3 regions of the Clostridium sp. MB05 genome follow, and region 2 is predicted to be linked to each of the others. Evidence: riboswitches for the same ligand, from Rfam matches in the RefSeq annotation. Region 2 holds a riboswitch; each other region holds the start of a gene.
The links. Region 2 has a riboswitch for S-adenosylmethionine ahead of metK (methionine adenosyltransferase). Riboswitches for the same ligand answer to the same signal wherever they lie in the genome.
Positions count from the first base shown of each region.

Region 1 (5,806 bases), 850 kb from region 2:
CTATCATATATTATATCATAAACATTATGGACTTTTATAATATATATGTTCTAATTATTAATTTACATTACATTTTGTATTATTTATTTTATAGTAAAATCTCATTAGCAGTATATGAAGAAAATTTAAAAGCATATATATTTTTGAATTTTATATATAAGTTCCTGTAATACCGAATTACTTATACTATAACAAAGTGTATTTACTTTAATTAAATTAATGCAATTTATTAGAACTTATATATGCTTTTTATAGTCTATTAATATTTTAGGAGCAACTTATGAATAGAAAAATAATTTATGTAGATTTCGTCCTTAAACGTAAGAAACTTTCATCTAGGACCATTCACTTTATTTACAAGCTTAATATTAAATTAAATCATCTTATTAATAAAATATTTAAGAAAAAATATGTAAAAAATAATTCTAAAGTCTATCCCTTTAAAAAAGTATTATAGTTCTAAAAAATAAATTTTAAATATATCTTCTATATTTATGGTAAAATAATTCTATAATTAATTTAGAGGTGATAAAGTGAGGATAGGATTAGGATACGATGTACATCGTTTAGTTGAAGAAAGAGACTTAATAATAGGAGGAGTTAAAATTCCTTATAAGCACGGTTTACTTGGACATTCAGATGCTGATGTATTACTTCATGCAATTATGGATTCATTGCTTGGTGCTTCAGCTCTAGGTGATATAGGCAAGCATTTTCCTGATACAGATGAAAGATTCAAAGGTATTTCAAGTTTAAAACTTTTAAAACAAGTAGGATTACTTCTTTCAGATAATGGTTATTCCATAAACAATATAGATGCAACTATTATTGCTCAAAAACCAAAAATGTCTCCTTATATACAACAAATGAGAGAAAACATAGCACAAGCTTTAGAAATTGATTTAAGTCAAATTAATGTTAAGGCAACTACTGAAGAAGGACTTGGATTTACTGGCAGTGGTGAGGGTATATCCTCTCAAAGTATATGCCTTCTTACAATGGATAATAAATAATTAAAAAGTTAAGAATTAAATTAAAGCTTATAAAAAGCAAGGAGATAACTAAAAAGTTATCTCCTTGTTTTTTGGTTTATATATTTAAATTTTTACAACAGCCTTATTTATTTCTCCAATGAATATATATAGCTATTATAGCACATATCCCCATAAGATATGGATAAAATAAAAATTTCATTATTGCAAATGGTGATAAAGCTGCAAGACCTGCCGCTGATATTAGTTGAGCTCCATATGGTATTATACCCTGAAATACACATGAAAACATGTCCATTATTCCTGCAACTCTCTTTGGTTCTAATTCAAATTCATTTGAAATATTTTTAGCTATTGGTCCAACAGTTACTATTGCTACTGTATTATTAGCAGTACAAATATCTACTAAACTTACTAGGGTTGCAATACCATACTCAGCCCCTCTTTTACTTTTAAAATTCTTCAGTCCTTTGTTAAGTATAAAGTCTATTCCACCATTAAACTTTATTATCTCTATTGTTCCAGCTATAAGTAATGAGATTATTATTAGCTCACTCATACCAGCTATTCCATCAGATATAGAATTAAATAATCCCAATAAGTCAAAGCTTCCAAATATAAATCCTATTATACCTGAAGACAAGATTCCAAGTAATAAAACTATTATTACATCAACTCCAAGTAAAGCTGTTATTATAACTATTATATAAGGTAAAATTTTGAATATATTAAAACTTAAAGAATCTAAACTAACTACATTTGCATTTCTTGTTAATACCATGAATATTAACGCAGTTATTATTGCTGCTGGAAGAACTATTATAAAATTCATTTTAAATTTATCTTTCATTTCACAACCTTGAGTTCTTGTTGCTGCTATAGTTGTATCAGATATTATTGAAAGATTATCTCCAAACATAGCACCACTAACTACTGCTCCAACTGCCAATGCTGTTGCTATTCCTGTCTTGTCTGCTATTCCAACTGCAATTGGAACTAATGCAACTATTGTTCCCATTGATGTTCCTATAGATAAAGCTATAAAGCAACCTATAATAAACATTCCAGGTATTAATAGACTACTTGGTAATAAAGATAATCCTAAATTTACAGTTGAGTCTACTGCTCCCATATTTTTAGCAACTTCAGCAAAGGCTCCTGCTAATATAAATATTAATATCATTAATAAAATATTAGTGTTTCCTGCTCCCCTGCAAAAAACTTCTACTTTTTCATCAAACTTTACTTTTCTATTCATAATTAATGCTGTTAGAGCTGCTACTAAAAAAGGAACAATAACTGATACAGCATAAAAATCTTTTGCTATTATAGATGTACCTAAATACACTAATAAGAATACTCCTAATGGAATTAAAGCTAGTCCATTACCTTTGTTTTTCAAAATTTCTTCCTCTCCTTTAAAATATAAATTATTTCTAATAACAAAATTAAAAAAGTCGCAAAGGCGAGCTTGTCGAGCCGTCGACTTTTTTTAGCGCATGTGCATTTCCGAATCTTGCCTGAGGAAAATCTTGCACGCGCACTATATTCACATTTTTTACTCTTTAGGATATAACTTTAATAACTAAATATCTTACAATAATTATGCAAAATAAATATAAAAATATAATTTTCTAAAGAGTAAAAAAAGCTCCTGTAGAAATACAGAAGCTTTACTCACACATATAAAAAATTATAGTTCGCCTCTTATCTACCAGGTTTACCTGCAGGATTTAGCACCTTAAGAATTAATTAAAATTCTTGGTTGCTGGGTTTCATAGGGCCAGTCCCTCCACCACTCTTGATAAGACTTTTAAATTTTGCACTATAATAGTATCAATTTAATATACTATTGTCAATATGAAAAATATTCCTAACACCTTATATAAGTCTTTTATTTTTAAAGTTACTATTAACAATAAAGTATTTAGTGTTAAATGTTCTATAAATAGAAAAAAAGAGATTACATAAAATTAATCTCTCTTTTAATGGTGCGTTATCAGGGGATCGAACCCGGGACACCCTGATTAAGAGTCAGGTGCTCTACCAACTGAGCTAATAACGCATATGGAGCGGGTGATGAGAATCGAACTCACGTAACTTGCTTGGAAGGCAAGGGCTCTACCATTGAGCTACACCCGCAAATATTATTGACAGTAATATTATATATTTAGTAATTATTACTGTCAATAATTAGTTTTACCTTTAAATTATTTCTGTAAGGGATTTTAATAAAATATCTCTAAATCGCTCTCCATGGCTCTTATTTTTATCAGCTTTTTCACATACTTCTTTCCAATCTGAAATAATTAAGCTAGTTCTCTCTTGAAATTCTCTTTCACTTGTTGTCATATAGCTTGAATTTATAACAAATTCCCCTAATTCTTTTGGTGTATTAAAAATTTTTAAATATAAAAATTCTCTATTGTCTCCGTACCAAGTTCTATTAAAGTCTCTAGCAAACTTTTGAAGTGCCCTAATTAATTTATCTTTAGGTAAAGCCCAACACTCCTTTATCATTTTTACATGTCTTCTCATATTATCTGCTTCTTCTTTAGATATTTTTTTATTTTTTTCTCCATCTGAAATTATTATTTCTACTGGAATGTTTGGGACATTAACAACTAACCTTTCCTTTCCATATATCCATTTATAAAAGGCTTCTTGTAAAAATGAATATTGAATATATCCTAACAATATTTTTTCATTTGGAAAGTATGCCCATGTATTATTAAGTCCGTTATTCTTGCAAAAAACTAAGCTATGGATATATATACTTTTTTCATTAGGTAACTTATCCATAAACATATGTCCTCTTATAGTTTTATTTTCATTAATTAATTCTTCCCAGTAATCAAATGAATCATAACTATGTCTCACTGTATCACCTTTCCTTCAGTCTCGTAATATAATATACTATATATATATTATATAGTATATTATACCACCTTTACAAGTATTTTTTAAGAATATAACAAAGTAAATATAAACACTTTATTATAACAATATAATTCTATGTATTAGGATGCACGTATTTTTAGCGTAAAATACCTACTCACCCAATGATATACTTTTATATCTAATTTGAAATAAAAATAAATTTATTTTATAATATTATTAAAGATATAAAAAGGAGGCATGACTTTGTACCACTGTGAAATTTGTGGATCAAAAGCGGATATTCATCATATAGTTCATAAACACGAAGGTGGCTACGATATTAAGTTAAACTATAAATATCTTTGCAACTACCACCATAGAGGGAAACATGGTCCTCATAACTGTATAGAAACTGATTTAAAGTATAAACTTGAATTACAAGATAAGCTTTTTAAGCTCTTACCAAAAGATTACTATACAGCTAAGGAACTTTACAATATTTTAGAAATATCTCATTCTTCTTTAAAAAAGTTAATCAAAAACCTTAAACTATTTAAAGAAGGATACTCTAAAAAAGAAATAATAAAGAACCTCATGGGTGGTAAACTCTACTCCTATGCTATGCTTCAAGAGCTTGAGTTAGAACGTCTTTTCCATAATATTAATATTAGCTAAAATTTAACTTTATATTCAAGTTACCATTTATTTGTATATGTAATTAAATTATAGATATTTTTAATGAATTTTAATAACTTTATATAAATTTTTTCCAATTAAAAAAGCTTCTTAAAGATTATACATTTCTTTAGAAGCTTTTATTTTATTCAATACCTAAAATTTCTAATATGTTCTTTTTCTTAAATAATATTCTAGATCTTTAGTACAACAATACCTTTTCTAATTTAATAGGCTACCCTTAAAGTTCTTTAGCAACCTTATTTATTTTTTCCTTTAGGCTCATTAAATTTTTTCTAATTTCTGTGAATTCCTCACTTAACAAAATCTTATCTCTAACAACAACCTTTCCATCAACTACTACCGTATCTACATTACTAGGATTAGCCGAATAAACTATAGTAGCATAATAATCATATATTGGTTGCATATTAACAGATTTTGTCTCTATTAAAACTAAATCTGCCTTTTTTCCTATTTCTATGGATCCAACATCTTCACTCATTCCTAATACTCTAGCTCCACCTATGGTAGCCATCTCTACTAATTCTATTGATGGTAGTAACGTTCTATCCTTATTAAATAACTTATGTATCTTACCTACTTGTGACATTTGAGTTATTATATCTAAAGTATTTCCACTCATAGGCCCATCCGTTCCAAGCCCTATGCTTATTCCTTCTTCTTTCATCTTGACAATAGGCGCTACACCTTTTGCCCCCTTAGAATTTGCACCTATGTTATGGGATACACCTACTCCTCTTTCTTTTAATATTTTTATATCTTCATCATTAACTAACACTGTATGTGCTGATATAAAATTAGAATCTAATATACCCAAGCTATCTAAATATTGAACTGGAGTTAGATTATACTTTTCTCTATATTCACTTATTTCATAATCCATTTCAGCTACGTGTATAGTTATAGGAACATTATATTCTTTACTTATTTTATATGCTTCTTTTAATGATTCATCTGTATTAGTATATGGTGCATGTGGTGCTATTCCTGGAGTTATTAAAGTATCATTCCTCCATTTTTCAATAAAACGCCTTGAATAATCTAATCCCCCAAAAGGCTCTTTAGTATCTGGCGCGACGAAGTTTACTATGGTTTCACACAATACTCCCCTTATATTTAGTTCTTTAGCAGCCTTTGCAACTTCATCTTCAAAGTAGTACATATCACAAAAAGTAGTTACTCCCCCTAATAACATTTCAGCTATAGCATATTTAGCACCTATATAAGTTAACTTT
Region 1 is NZ_CP174370.1:759,254-765,059, reverse strand. It holds gene ispF (2-C-methyl-D-erythritol 2,4-cyclodiphosphate synthase) at 534-1,013, shown strand; gene ACH36K_RS03845 (Na+/H+ antiporter NhaC family protein) at 1,117-2,394, opposite strand; SAM riboswitch class I at 2,697-2,803, opposite strand; tRNA gene ACH36K_RS03840 (tRNA-Lys) at 2,982-3,057, opposite strand; tRNA gene ACH36K_RS03835 (tRNA-Gly) at 3,061-3,134, opposite strand; gene ACH36K_RS03830 (hypothetical protein) at 3,198-3,872, opposite strand; gene ACH36K_RS03825 (HNH endonuclease signature motif containing protein) at 4,137-4,547, shown strand; gene ACH36K_RS03820 (amidohydrolase) at 4,789-5,806, opposite strand, start outside.
Region 1: it holds a riboswitch for S-adenosylmethionine, as region 2 does, so the genes downstream of both, ACH36K_RS03845 (Na+/H+ antiporter NhaC family protein) here and metK (methionine adenosyltransferase) in region 2, are expected to answer to the same signal.

Region 2 (5,806 bases):
AATATCCTTAGGGGGAGTTGTAGTAAGATCATCAATAAAAGTAGCTGGAGATTCATTTGACGATGCTATAATAAAGTATGTACGAAATAAGTACAAGATAATGATAGGTGAGAAAACGGCAGAAGAGTTAAAGGTAAATATAGGATCAGCATTTAATGGATCAAGAAACTTAACTGCTATGATGAAAGGTAGAAATTTAATTACTGGATTACCAGATGAGGTTTCTATTACATCAGAGGAAATAATTTATGCACTAAAAGAATCAGTATCGTTAATTGTCGATAATGTTAAATTTGTATTAGAAAAAACACCACCTGAACTTGCTGCTGATATAATAGAAAAAGGCATTTTAATGACTGGTGGAGGATCTTTATTAGATGGATTAGATAAGCTAATAGAGCATGAAACAGGAGTCAATGTCGATGTTGCTAATAACTCTGTAGAAGCAGTAGCAGAGGGTACAGGCAAGGTTTTAGGATATCTAGATAAAATAGAATCTAGTCTATCAGACAAGGAAATAACTTTGATAGAGTAGTAGAATATTATACATAGTATATATAATTGATTGTAAAAGGGAGTATTTTATTGCTCCCTTTTATTTATTAACAATCTTATATGCTTCAATAATTGAAGAAGAAATCACTTTAGCCATTTCCATAACTAAATTTAGACGAATGCTTCTAGATGTGAAAATTTCTGCATTTTCACTTGAATCTATTATTCCTATTATTGAGGCAATTCCAACATCAGGTAAATTTTTACCAACACCTTTTCCAGGATGTATTGGATAATCTCTGGTATGTATTTCACCAATTGAGCTATATTCACCTAAGCAAGCATCTATACCTATAGTTAAGGATTTAGGATGCAATTTATTAATTTCATTCAATCTTTTATTTATATTTAAAGCATGTATTGGAGATTCTATTGTTCCGTACACTGGGAGAGGGAAGGCTTTTTCTGTTAGAAATGTGCCAACCATTGGACCTAAGCAATCACCAATACATTTATCTGTTCCTATACAAACTATTATAGTATTTTCCGTAATATAATTTTTAATAGAATTTGCTATTTCAATATGAGAATTATAAGAGTTATATAATACTTTACGCTTCACTAAAATTCACCCCCGCCATAAAAGTATATGTTTGATAAAGATTAATTATAATAAAATGTATAAAAATCATAAAAGAGGAAATTAATCAAATAAAAGGAGATGAAATAGAATGAAGAGATTACTATTTTCTACCATTACCATAATAATTAGTATAGTTATCCCAATATATTTTTTATTAGTGTGGGAGCCATTAAAAAGTGAAGAAGTTATTAGTGAAAATGTAGTAAAATACAATAAAGAAGAAGAGTTTATTAGTGAGGAAAAAAATAAATCTACAATTATTATAAATCAAGTAGATTCCTCTAATAATTTGTTTGGACATTTAGATAAAGCTAGAAAAGAAAAAATAAATGTATTAATTAGAAATTTAGCTATAGTAGATATAATAAAAGTTAATGACTATTTTTCGTATAGAGAAAATACAGTTAACATTACAAAAGGTATGTCTTTAGTAAAGCAAAGAATGTCAAATAAAGAATATGAAGAGTTTAAGGATATTATAAGTGATTATATTGATTTAGATATTATAGAAAAAGAAGTATAAGAAATTATTATTTAAAAAATTATTTTACTTATAGCAATATATATTTATTAAAAATTATTACAAGTTGAAGGGATGTTTATTTAATATCTAATATAGAATAATTATGACAGAAAAATTGTTAATAAAAAAGATATTAGTATTAATTAGAAGAAAATAAAAGAAAAACAGAATAAATTAAATATAGTTTCTTTAAATGAGTGAAAATTGTACTTGAAATTAAGATATAATAAATATATACTAATCATTGTCGGTTGAGAAGATACAAAGTTTACTTAACTGAAATTAAATAAATTTTAAACGGGGGAGTTCCCGAGTGGCCAAAGGGGGCAGACTGTAAATCTGTTACGTTTCGTTTCGATGGTTCGAATCCGTCCTCCCCCACCATTTGAAATTTATTAATTTATAATATGCTGGCATGGCTCAACGGTAGAGCAGCTGACTTGTAATCAGCAGGTTGTAGGTTCGATTCCTATTGCCAGCTCCATAAAATGGGGGAGTTCCCGAGTGGCCAAAGGGGGCAGACTGTAAATCTGTTACGTTTCGTTTCGATGGTTCGAATCCGTCCTCCCCCACCATTTTATAAAATTTTATTCTTATGGAAGCATAGCTCAGCTGGGAGAGCATCTGCCTTACAAGCAGAGGGTCACAGGTTCGATCCCTGTTGTTTCCACCATTTTAAAAATTAAATATGCTGGCATGGCTCAACGGTAGAGCAGCTGACTTGTAATCAGCAGGTTGTAGGTTCGATTCCTATTGCCAGCTCCAAATGTGGGGGAGTTCCCGAGTGGCCAAAGGGGGCAGACTGTAAATCTGTTACGTTTCGTTTCGATGGTTCGAATCCGTCCTCCCCCACCACAAAAGGCAAGTTTACTTGTCTTTTTTTATATTTTTAAATAATTTAATATTTTATCAGTTAAAGAATCTAAATATGTAATTATTTTAGGTTCTGTAGTTGACTATTAATATTAAAGATGATATAATCTGAAAAGTAAAATTTGATATTAGTTCTTATCCAGAGAGGCGGAGGGAAAAGGGCCCGATGAAACCCGGCAACCTACTTCAGTAATTTTGAGTGTGGTGCCAATTCCTGCAAAGTAATTTTGCAAGATAAGAAAGATTATGACTTTTAACATCTCTTCTTATCGAAGAGATTTTTTTATTTTATAAATTAAATTAATTAGAATTAATATCAAATAAAATGAAAGGAGAAATGAAAATGAGAAGATTATTTACATCAGAATCAGTTACAGAAGGGCATCCAGATAAGATCTGCGACCAAATTTCAGATGCTGTATTAGATAGTATTTTAGCTAAAGATCCTATGGCAAGAGTTGCTTGTGAAACAGCTGTTACAACAGGAATGGTATTGGTTATGGGAGAAATATCAACTAATTGTTATGTTGATATTCCAAAGTTAGTTAGAGAAACTGTAAAAGAAATAGGCTATGATAGAGCTAAATACGGTTTTGACTGTGAAACATGTTCAGTACTAACATCAATAGATGAACAATCAGGTGACATTGCTATGGGTGTTGATGAAGCATTAGAATCTAGAGCAGGGCAAAAAGATGATGTTGAAGCAGTTGGAGCAGGAGACCAAGGAATGATGTTTGGTTTTGCAACAAATGAAACAGAAGAGTATATGCCATTACCAATAGCTATGGCTCATAGATTATCAAGAAGATTATCAGAAGTAAGAAAGAACGGAACTTTACCATACTTAAGACCAGATGGAAAGACTCAAGTTACAGTTGAATATGATGATAATAAAGTTATAAGAATAGATGGAATAGTAATATCAACTCAACATAGTGAAGATGTATCTCAAGAACAAATAAGAGAAGATTTAATGGAGCATGTAATTAAAGCTGTAGTTCCAGCAGAATTATTAGACGATAGCACAAAGTATTACATAAATCCAACTGGAAGATTCGTTGTTGGAGGACCACAAGGAGATAGCGGATTAACTGGAAGAAAGATAATAGTTGATACTTATGGTGGATATGGAAGACACGGTGGTGGTGCTTTCTCAGGGAAAGATCCAACTAAAGTTGATAGATCAGCAGCATATGCGGCTAGATGGGTTGCTAAGAATTTAGTAGCAGCTGGAGTAGCTGATAAATTAGAAATTCAATTAGCATATGCAATTGGTGTTGCTAAGCCAGTTTCTATAGAGGTAGAAACATTTGGAACTGGAAAGAAATCAGAAGAAGAAATAATTTCAATAGTTGAAAAAGTATTTGATTTAAGACCAGGAGCTATAATAAGAGATTTAGAATTAAGAAGACCAATCTACAAGCAAACAGCTGCATATGGTCACTTTGGAAGAAATGATTTAAACTTACCTTGGGAAGATTTAAATAAAGTAGAAGAAATAAAGAAGTATCTTTAAAATAAAAAATGCTCCAATTTTGAATTGGAGCATTTTTATTTATACTAATACTTTACCAGCAACTATAACATTTTTTACATTTATGTCTTCATCAAATAAAACCAAATCTGCATCGAAGCCTTCTTTTATAAGACCTTTTCTATCTTCAACTTTACAATGTCTAGCAGCATTAAAAGTTGCCATTTTTACAGCTTCGTTTAATGAAAGACCAACATTTTTATATACATTTTTAATAGCTTTATCTAGAGTTAATATTGAACCAGCTAAGCTTCCACTTAAAAGTCTTGCAGCTCCATCTTTAACAACAACCTCTTGACCTCCTAATGCATACATACCATCAGGCATCGCACATGCCATCATTGCATCAGTAACTAATAAAACTTTATCAGTTGTCTTTTGATTGTAAGCTATTCTAAGTGATGGATATGATATATGGATACCATCAGAAATTGTTTCTGTAGTTACTTCGCTATCAAATATAGCACCTACAACTCCAGGTTCTCTATGAGCAAATGGTGTCATTGCATTAAATAAGTGAGTTGAGTGGCAGCAACCACATTTAATTCCTTCCATAGCTTCATCGTAAGTAGCTTTAGTATGACCTATAGAGCAAACTATTCCTTTTTTTGATAACTCTTTTATTAATTCCTTAGCGCCAGGAACTTCAGGAGCAATTGTAATTGATACAACAGCATCTTCAGCATCTCCTACCATAGCATTAAAGTTTTCTATTGTTGGAGGAATCAAAAAGTTAGGGTTTTGAGCTCCAATAGCTTTTGGGCTTATGAAAGGTCCTTCAAGATGAGCACCTAAAACGATAGCACCATCAGTACCATTTTCTTTAGCTTCTTTTATAATTTCCATTGATTTTCTTATATCATCTATTGCTACAGTCATTGTAGTTGGAGTAAATGAAGTAGTTCCATGTTTAACTATAGTTTTAGAAATCTCATTAATTGCTTCAAATGTGCCATCCATCGTATCATGACCACCAGCACCATGGATATGAACATCTATAAAGCCTGGAGATAAATATAATCCTTCTGCATCAATTATTTCATTATCATTCGTATTCTTTGGGTTTATTTCTTTGATCTTTCCATTTTCAATTAAAACAGATCCCTTTTCTATCTTATCAAGATATATTATGTTGCAATTTTTTATTATCATGTAAGCACCTCCATATTGCTAATATTGTATAATATTAAGAATTTAAAATTTTTAAATTATGATATAATTATATAATAAAATTGTAAATATTAAAATATCATTGAAAGATTTGGAGAGATAGCATGGAATTTCTAAATGGAATAGTAGAATCTATTGTATTCAAAAGTGATGATACAGGTTATGTAGTATCAAAAATAAGATCAGATAAAGAGTGCATAAGTGCAGTTGGGATAGTTCCTTTTTTAAAAGAAGGGCAATATGTTAAATTAAAAGGACAATGGGTATTACATAAACAATTTGGGCGTCAATTTAATATAGAAGAATATGAAGAAATACTACCAGATTCTGTGGAGGGGATTGAGAAATATTTAAGTACTGGAATAATTCACGGAATAGGGCCTATAACAGCGAAAAAAATTGTCAAAAAGTTTAAAGAGAAAACATTAGATATATTAGATAACAATATAGAAAGATTACAAGAAGTTGAGGGTATTGGAGAAAAGAAGTTTAAGATAATATATGAATCATATATAGAACAAAAAGATTTAAAAGATATAATTATATATTTTCAAGGGCATGGTAT
Region 2 is NZ_CP174370.1:3,856,382-3,862,187, reverse strand. It holds gene ACH36K_RS18155 (rod shape-determining protein) at 1-535, shown strand, start outside; gene yyaC (spore protease YyaC) at 596-1,117, opposite strand; gene ACH36K_RS18145 (hypothetical protein) at 1,227-1,661, shown strand; tRNA gene ACH36K_RS18140 (tRNA-Tyr) at 1,961-2,045, shown strand; tRNA gene ACH36K_RS18135 (tRNA-Thr) at 2,071-2,145, shown strand; tRNA gene ACH36K_RS18130 (tRNA-Tyr) at 2,152-2,236, shown strand; tRNA gene ACH36K_RS18125 (tRNA-Val) at 2,259-2,334, shown strand; tRNA gene ACH36K_RS18120 (tRNA-Thr) at 2,352-2,426, shown strand; tRNA gene ACH36K_RS18115 (tRNA-Tyr) at 2,432-2,516, shown strand; SAM riboswitch class I at 2,667-2,775, shown strand; gene metK (methionine adenosyltransferase) at 2,878-4,053, shown strand; gene nagA (N-acetylglucosamine-6-phosphate deacetylase) at 4,093-5,223, opposite strand; gene ACH36K_RS18100 (ATP-dependent RecD-like DNA helicase) at 5,346-5,806, shown strand, end outside.

Region 3 (5,806 bases), 1.0 Mb from region 2:
TCAATAGTTGGAGCTAACATAGCAATGTTTGCAAAAGTAGCTGATAGAGTACCTCATGGAGGTCCAATAGTTGCTTTAATGGGAGCTGTTGATGGAGTAGTTATGTTCCTTGCTGCAATAGCGATAGGCTCATTAGTAACAGCACTTATGGTTAACTATTTAAAATCTTTAAGAGATAGAAAAGCAGCTAAGTAAATTAATAAGAAATATATTATAATAAAATAAATAGTAAAAACATAAATAATATCAAGGGAGTTAACAGTTTTAATTTCCTTGATATTAAATTCAAAATTCAAAGAGAGGTAATAGCAATGAATAGCAAATTATTTGATGTAAAATACATGGATTTAAACTTAGAAACTAACGAAAAATTTGAAACAATAAATCATCTAGCACAACTAGCAAAAGATAGATTAATAGATGTTGATAAGTATGTTGAAGATGTAAAAAGAAGAGAAGCTATATCAACAACAGGTATAGGTGATGGAGTTGCGATACCTCATGCAAAATCACCATGGGTAAACATACCAACAGTTATAGTTGGTAAAAGTGAAAAAGGAATAGAATGGGAAAGCTTAGATGATGAACCAGTAAATATGGTGTTTTTAATAGCAGTACCAGATGGTGAAGGAAATGAGCATTTAAAAATTCTTCAAATATTAGCAGTAAGCTTAATGGATGATGATTTTAAAGCAGAAATAGAAAAAGCTAATGATAAAAAAGTAATAGAAGAGTTATTATTACAAAGAACTGAAATATAAAAAGAATATAAGCAATAAAATAGACTTAAAAGAGAATACTTTTAAGTCTATAAATTTATTTGTAAATATTTATCCAATTATATGATAAAATTATAGTGACAAAATAGAAAAAAATATCGATATAATAATGGAGGAATAAATGAGTAAATTATTAGCAACAGATCTTGACGGAACATTAATAAATGATAATGAGGTTACCATTGAGGATAAAGAGTTTATACTTAGACTTCAAAGAGAAAAGAATTTATTAGTAGTTTCAACGGGAAGACCATATAATGGAGTAGAAATGCTAAAAGATGACTATAAGATATTTGCAAATTATTATGTATTACTAAATGGAGCATTAATAGTAGATTCATTAGGAAGAAAAATAAATCAAGAAGTAATTAATAAAAAAATAATAGAAAGTATAGTAAATGAAATAAGTGAAGATGATGTATATATTTCAGTAGAATCTGGATTTGACACATATTTATTAACAGATGGAGATAATTTACCATATCCAAATAAAAAAAGGGTAAATTCAATATATGAGATAGAAGATGATTTAAGTTTAATTTCTATATATAATCCAAATAAAGAGAAGGATGAAATAGAAAAAATAAAAGATGAAATAAATGAAAAATATGGTGATGCAGTAGTAGCATATAGAAATGATATTTATATAGATGTAGTTCCAGTGGGATGCTCAAAAGGAAGTGGAGTAAAATATCTAGCAGATCAAGAATTAATAGAAAATGAAGATATATATACCATAGGAGATTCATGGAATGACGTAACTATGTTTAAGATAACTAAAAATTCATTTACATTTAACCATGTAGAAGAAGAACTAAAGAAACATGTTAAATATTTAGTTAACTCCGTAGGAGAATGTATAGAAAATTATTTATTATAAATATTATGGAAAATAAATATTATAGAAAATAAATATTATAAATAAAATAGAATAACTGAAGAAAATCAATTAATTTAATAATCTATATATTGAAATATATATTTTACTTAAGAAGTGTTGTTAAGGAAGGAGAAAGATTATGTATCCAATTAGATTTGAGAATTTATATTATGAAAAAATATGGGGTGGAAGAGATTTTGAATCCTTTAGAGATAATATGCCAGAAGGTGAAATAGGTGAAACATGGGATATAGCATGTCATCCAAATGGGACTGGAATTGTAGAAAATGGTTCATTAAAAGGAACTAGCTTCGATGATTTAATTAAAAAGTATGGACATACACTTGTAGGAGCGAAGGTTACTTTAGAAAAATTTCCATTACTTATAAAGCTTATTAATTCAAAAGAAAAACTTTCAGTACAAGTACATCCAGGAGATGAATATGCTGCAAAGTATGAAGGGGATTATGGTAAAACAGAAGCTTGGTATGTTATGGATGCTAAACCAGGTGCTTGTTTAATAGTGGGAACTAAAGATTGTAGTAAAGAACAATTTGAAGAAGCTATAAAAAATAATAATGTGGAAAGTTATTTAAATAAAATAGAAGTTAAAAAAGGTGATTGCTTTTTAATTAATAGTGGATTAGTTCATGCTATATGCGAAGGTGTTATAATAGCAGAGATTCAACAAAATAGTGATGTAACATACAGAGTATATGACTATGGAAGACCAAGAGAAATTCATGTTGAAAAAGCATTAGATGTTATAAACTTTGATCTTCAATGTGAAAACCTTAGTGAAAAAGAAGAAATAAAGCATGAAGGCTATAAGCAAAGCTTACTATGTAAAAATGAATACTTTGGAATAGAAAAAATAACTATAGATTCACAATACAATGATGCAAGTGATATAGAAAAGTTTGATATGTTAACTTGCGTAGATGGAGAAGGAATAATAGAAGGAAAAGACTTCACAGAAAAAATAAAGACTGGAGATAGTTATTTAATCCCAGCTACTTTAGGAGAATATTCAATAAAAGGTAATGTTACAGTTTTAAAGAGCTATCCAGTTATATAGTTAAATAAAAAACCTCTAAGTAATTAATTATTTAGAGGTTTAATTTTAGTTTTTTATTTTAAATTAAAATGACTTAGCAAAATATAATGGATTTCTTACATATGTCCACTTTTTATAAAAAAGTAAAAATACTATTGACAGTGGAAATATATACATATATAATGAGGAACAAGAAATGAAAAACAAAAAAATGAATAGATTTTTATCAAGAAAGATGGAGGGACTGGCCCTGTGAAGTCTGGCAACCTGAATTACGAACTTAAATTAGTTATGATTTAAGGTGCTAAATCCTGCAGATGTTTACTGCGTCTGAAAGATAAGAATGAAATATAGAAGTGTATTACACTGCTTTCTTATTTTTTAGGAAAGCAGTTTTTTTATTACCTTTTTTAGGGTAGAGGGAGGGGCAACATGATTGAATTAAAAAATTTATACAAGACTTATGATACAGAAGGTGAAAAAGTAGAAGCGGTAAAGGATGTAACATTAAATATTAACAAAGGTGAAATTTATGGAATTATAGGCTTTAGTGGAGCTGGAAAATCAACTCTAGTTAGATGCATAAACTTTTTAGAGAGACCTACTAAGGGGCAAGTACTTATAGATGGAAAAGACCTTAATGATTTATCAAATAAGGAACTTAGAGAAGAAAGAAAAAAGATAGGAATGATATTTCAACATTTTAATCTTATGAAGTCTAGAACAGTTTTCGAAAATATAGCCTATCCTCTGAAGGGAAGTAAATATTCAAAAGAGGAAATAAAAGATAAGGTTACATCATTATTAAAACTTGTTGAATTAGAAGATAAGGCCAATTCTTATCCATCTCAATTAAGTGGAGGACAAAAACAAAGGGTAGGCATTGCAAGGGCTTTAGCCAATGATCCAAAAGTATTACTTTGTGATGAAGCAACCAGTGCCTTAGATCCACAAACTACAAAATCAATACTAAAGCTTTTAAAAGAGGTAAATAGAAAATTTGGAATAACCATAGTAATAATAACTCATGAAATGCAAGTAGCTAAAGAAATATGTACAAGAGCTGCTGTTATGGAAAATGGAAGAGTTGTAGAAGAAGGAAATATATTTAAGGTATTCTCAGAGCCTAAAGAAAAAATAACAAAGAATTTTATAGATAGTACTTCTTTATTAAGTAATATATATGACTTAATAGAAGATAAATCTTCAGTTGTAGAAATTAAGGAAAATGAAAAAATACTAAAACTCAAATACTTAGAAAATAGTACAACTGAACCAATAATTTCGATAATATCTAGAGAATTTAATGTAGATGCAAATATAATCTTTGGAAATGTAGAGATAATTCAAGAATCTCCACTTGGTGGACTTATTGTAATAATTAAAGGTCAAGAAGAACAAATTCATAATGTTATAAACTATCTTAAAGAAAAAAATGTGGAAGTTGAGGTGATTAAAGATGGCAGACTTAATACAAAAATTATTGCCTAATGCAGTAAAAAAAATATCAGAAATTTATGAAGCAACTGGACAAACCTTGATTATGCTTTTAGTATCAGGAGCTATATCATTTGTTATAGGTCTTATATTAGGAGTAATATTAGTGGTAACTAAGAAGGGAAGTATATTAGAAAATAAACCAGTTTATTATGTTTTAGATAAGATAATAAATATAACAAGATCAATACCATTTATTATTTTATTAGCAGCAGCAATACCATTAACTAGGGCTATAGCAGGAACAGCCATTGGAACAAGGGGGTCTTTTGTACCACTAGTTTTAGGAACTATACCCTTCTTTTCAAGGCAAATAGAAAGTGCTTTATCAGAAATAGATAAGGGGGTGATAGAGGCAGCAGAGGCAATGGGGTCATCACCTTTAGAAATAATATTTAGAGTGTATCTAAAAGAAAGTATACCAAATATTGTTAGGGCAACAACAATAACCTTTGTAAGCTTAGTTGGATTAACAGCTATGGCAGGATCAGTAGGTGGCGGAGGTCTTGGAGATCTAGCAATTAGATATGGCTATCAAAGAAATCAAATAGATATAACCTTTGTAACAGTAATAATATTACTTATTGTAGTAAATATAATTCAAGGGCTAGGGGATAGAGTAATTAAAAAAACAACACATTAAAATTAAAGCAATAAGCAAAAATAAAAAATAAATAAAAAGGGGACTTAAAATATGAAAGCTAAAAATTTACTAAGTATAATATTATCAGGGGCATTACTTTTTTCATTAGTAGGATGTCAAGGAGGAAAATCAAAAACAGAAAATAAAGTAGTTAAGGTAGGAGTAGTTGGTGAAAGTAGTGATCAATGGAATCCTGTAATAAAAAATCTTGCAAAAGAAGGGATAACTGTAGAACTTGTTCCTTTCTCAGATTATAGTCAGCCAAACCAGGCTTTAGCAGATGGGGAGATAGATTTAAACTCTTTCCAACATTATGCATACTTAAATAAAGATATTGCAGATAGAGGATTTGATTTATCAGTTATAGGAGAAACTTTAATAGCTCCTCTTGGTGTATATTCAAATAAAATAAAATCTATTGATGAGCTAAAAGATGGGGACTCTATTGCTATACCAAGTGATGCAACTAATGGAGGAAGAGCTTTAAAGGTTTTAGAATCAGCAGGAGTTATTAAGGTAAATGAGGCAGCAGGATACACTCCAACTTTAGATGATATAGTTGAAAACCCTAAAAATATAAAATTTATAGAAGTTGAAGCAGCTCAAACTCCAAGATTATTAGAAGATGTAACTGCAGCTTTAATAAATGGTGGACATGCAGTTGATGCAGGACTTAATCCAAAAGAAGATTCTATTTACTTAGAACAAGTTAAAGAAGGTAGTGACAATCCTTATATAAACGTAATTGTTGCAAGAACTGAAGATAAAGATAATGAAGTTTATAAAAAAGTTGTTGAAGCATTTAGATCAGATGAAGTAGCTAAGGTTATAGAGGAAGTATATAAAGGGGCTTATATACCAACTTGGAAATAGAAATTAAAGAATAAAACTATTTATAACAATATGAATATAAATAAGTAAAATACTGTGAGTGATTAATATAAGGGGGC
Region 3 is NZ_CP174370.1:908,112-913,917, forward strand. It holds gene ACH36K_RS04395 (PTS fructose transporter subunit IIC) at 1-195, shown strand, start outside; gene ACH36K_RS04400 (PTS sugar transporter subunit IIA) at 312-761, shown strand; gene ACH36K_RS04405 (HAD-IIB family hydrolase) at 901-1,659, shown strand; gene ACH36K_RS04410 (type I phosphomannose isomerase catalytic subunit) at 1,799-2,737, shown strand; SAM riboswitch class I at 2,937-3,060, shown strand; gene ACH36K_RS04415 (methionine ABC transporter ATP-binding protein) at 3,149-4,207, shown strand; gene ACH36K_RS04420 (methionine ABC transporter permease) at 4,176-4,856, shown strand; gene ACH36K_RS04425 (MetQ/NlpA family ABC transporter substrate-binding protein) at 4,908-5,729, shown strand.
Region 3: it holds a riboswitch for S-adenosylmethionine, as region 2 does, so the genes downstream of both, ACH36K_RS04415 (methionine ABC transporter ATP-binding protein) here and metK (methionine adenosyltransferase) in region 2, are expected to answer to the same signal.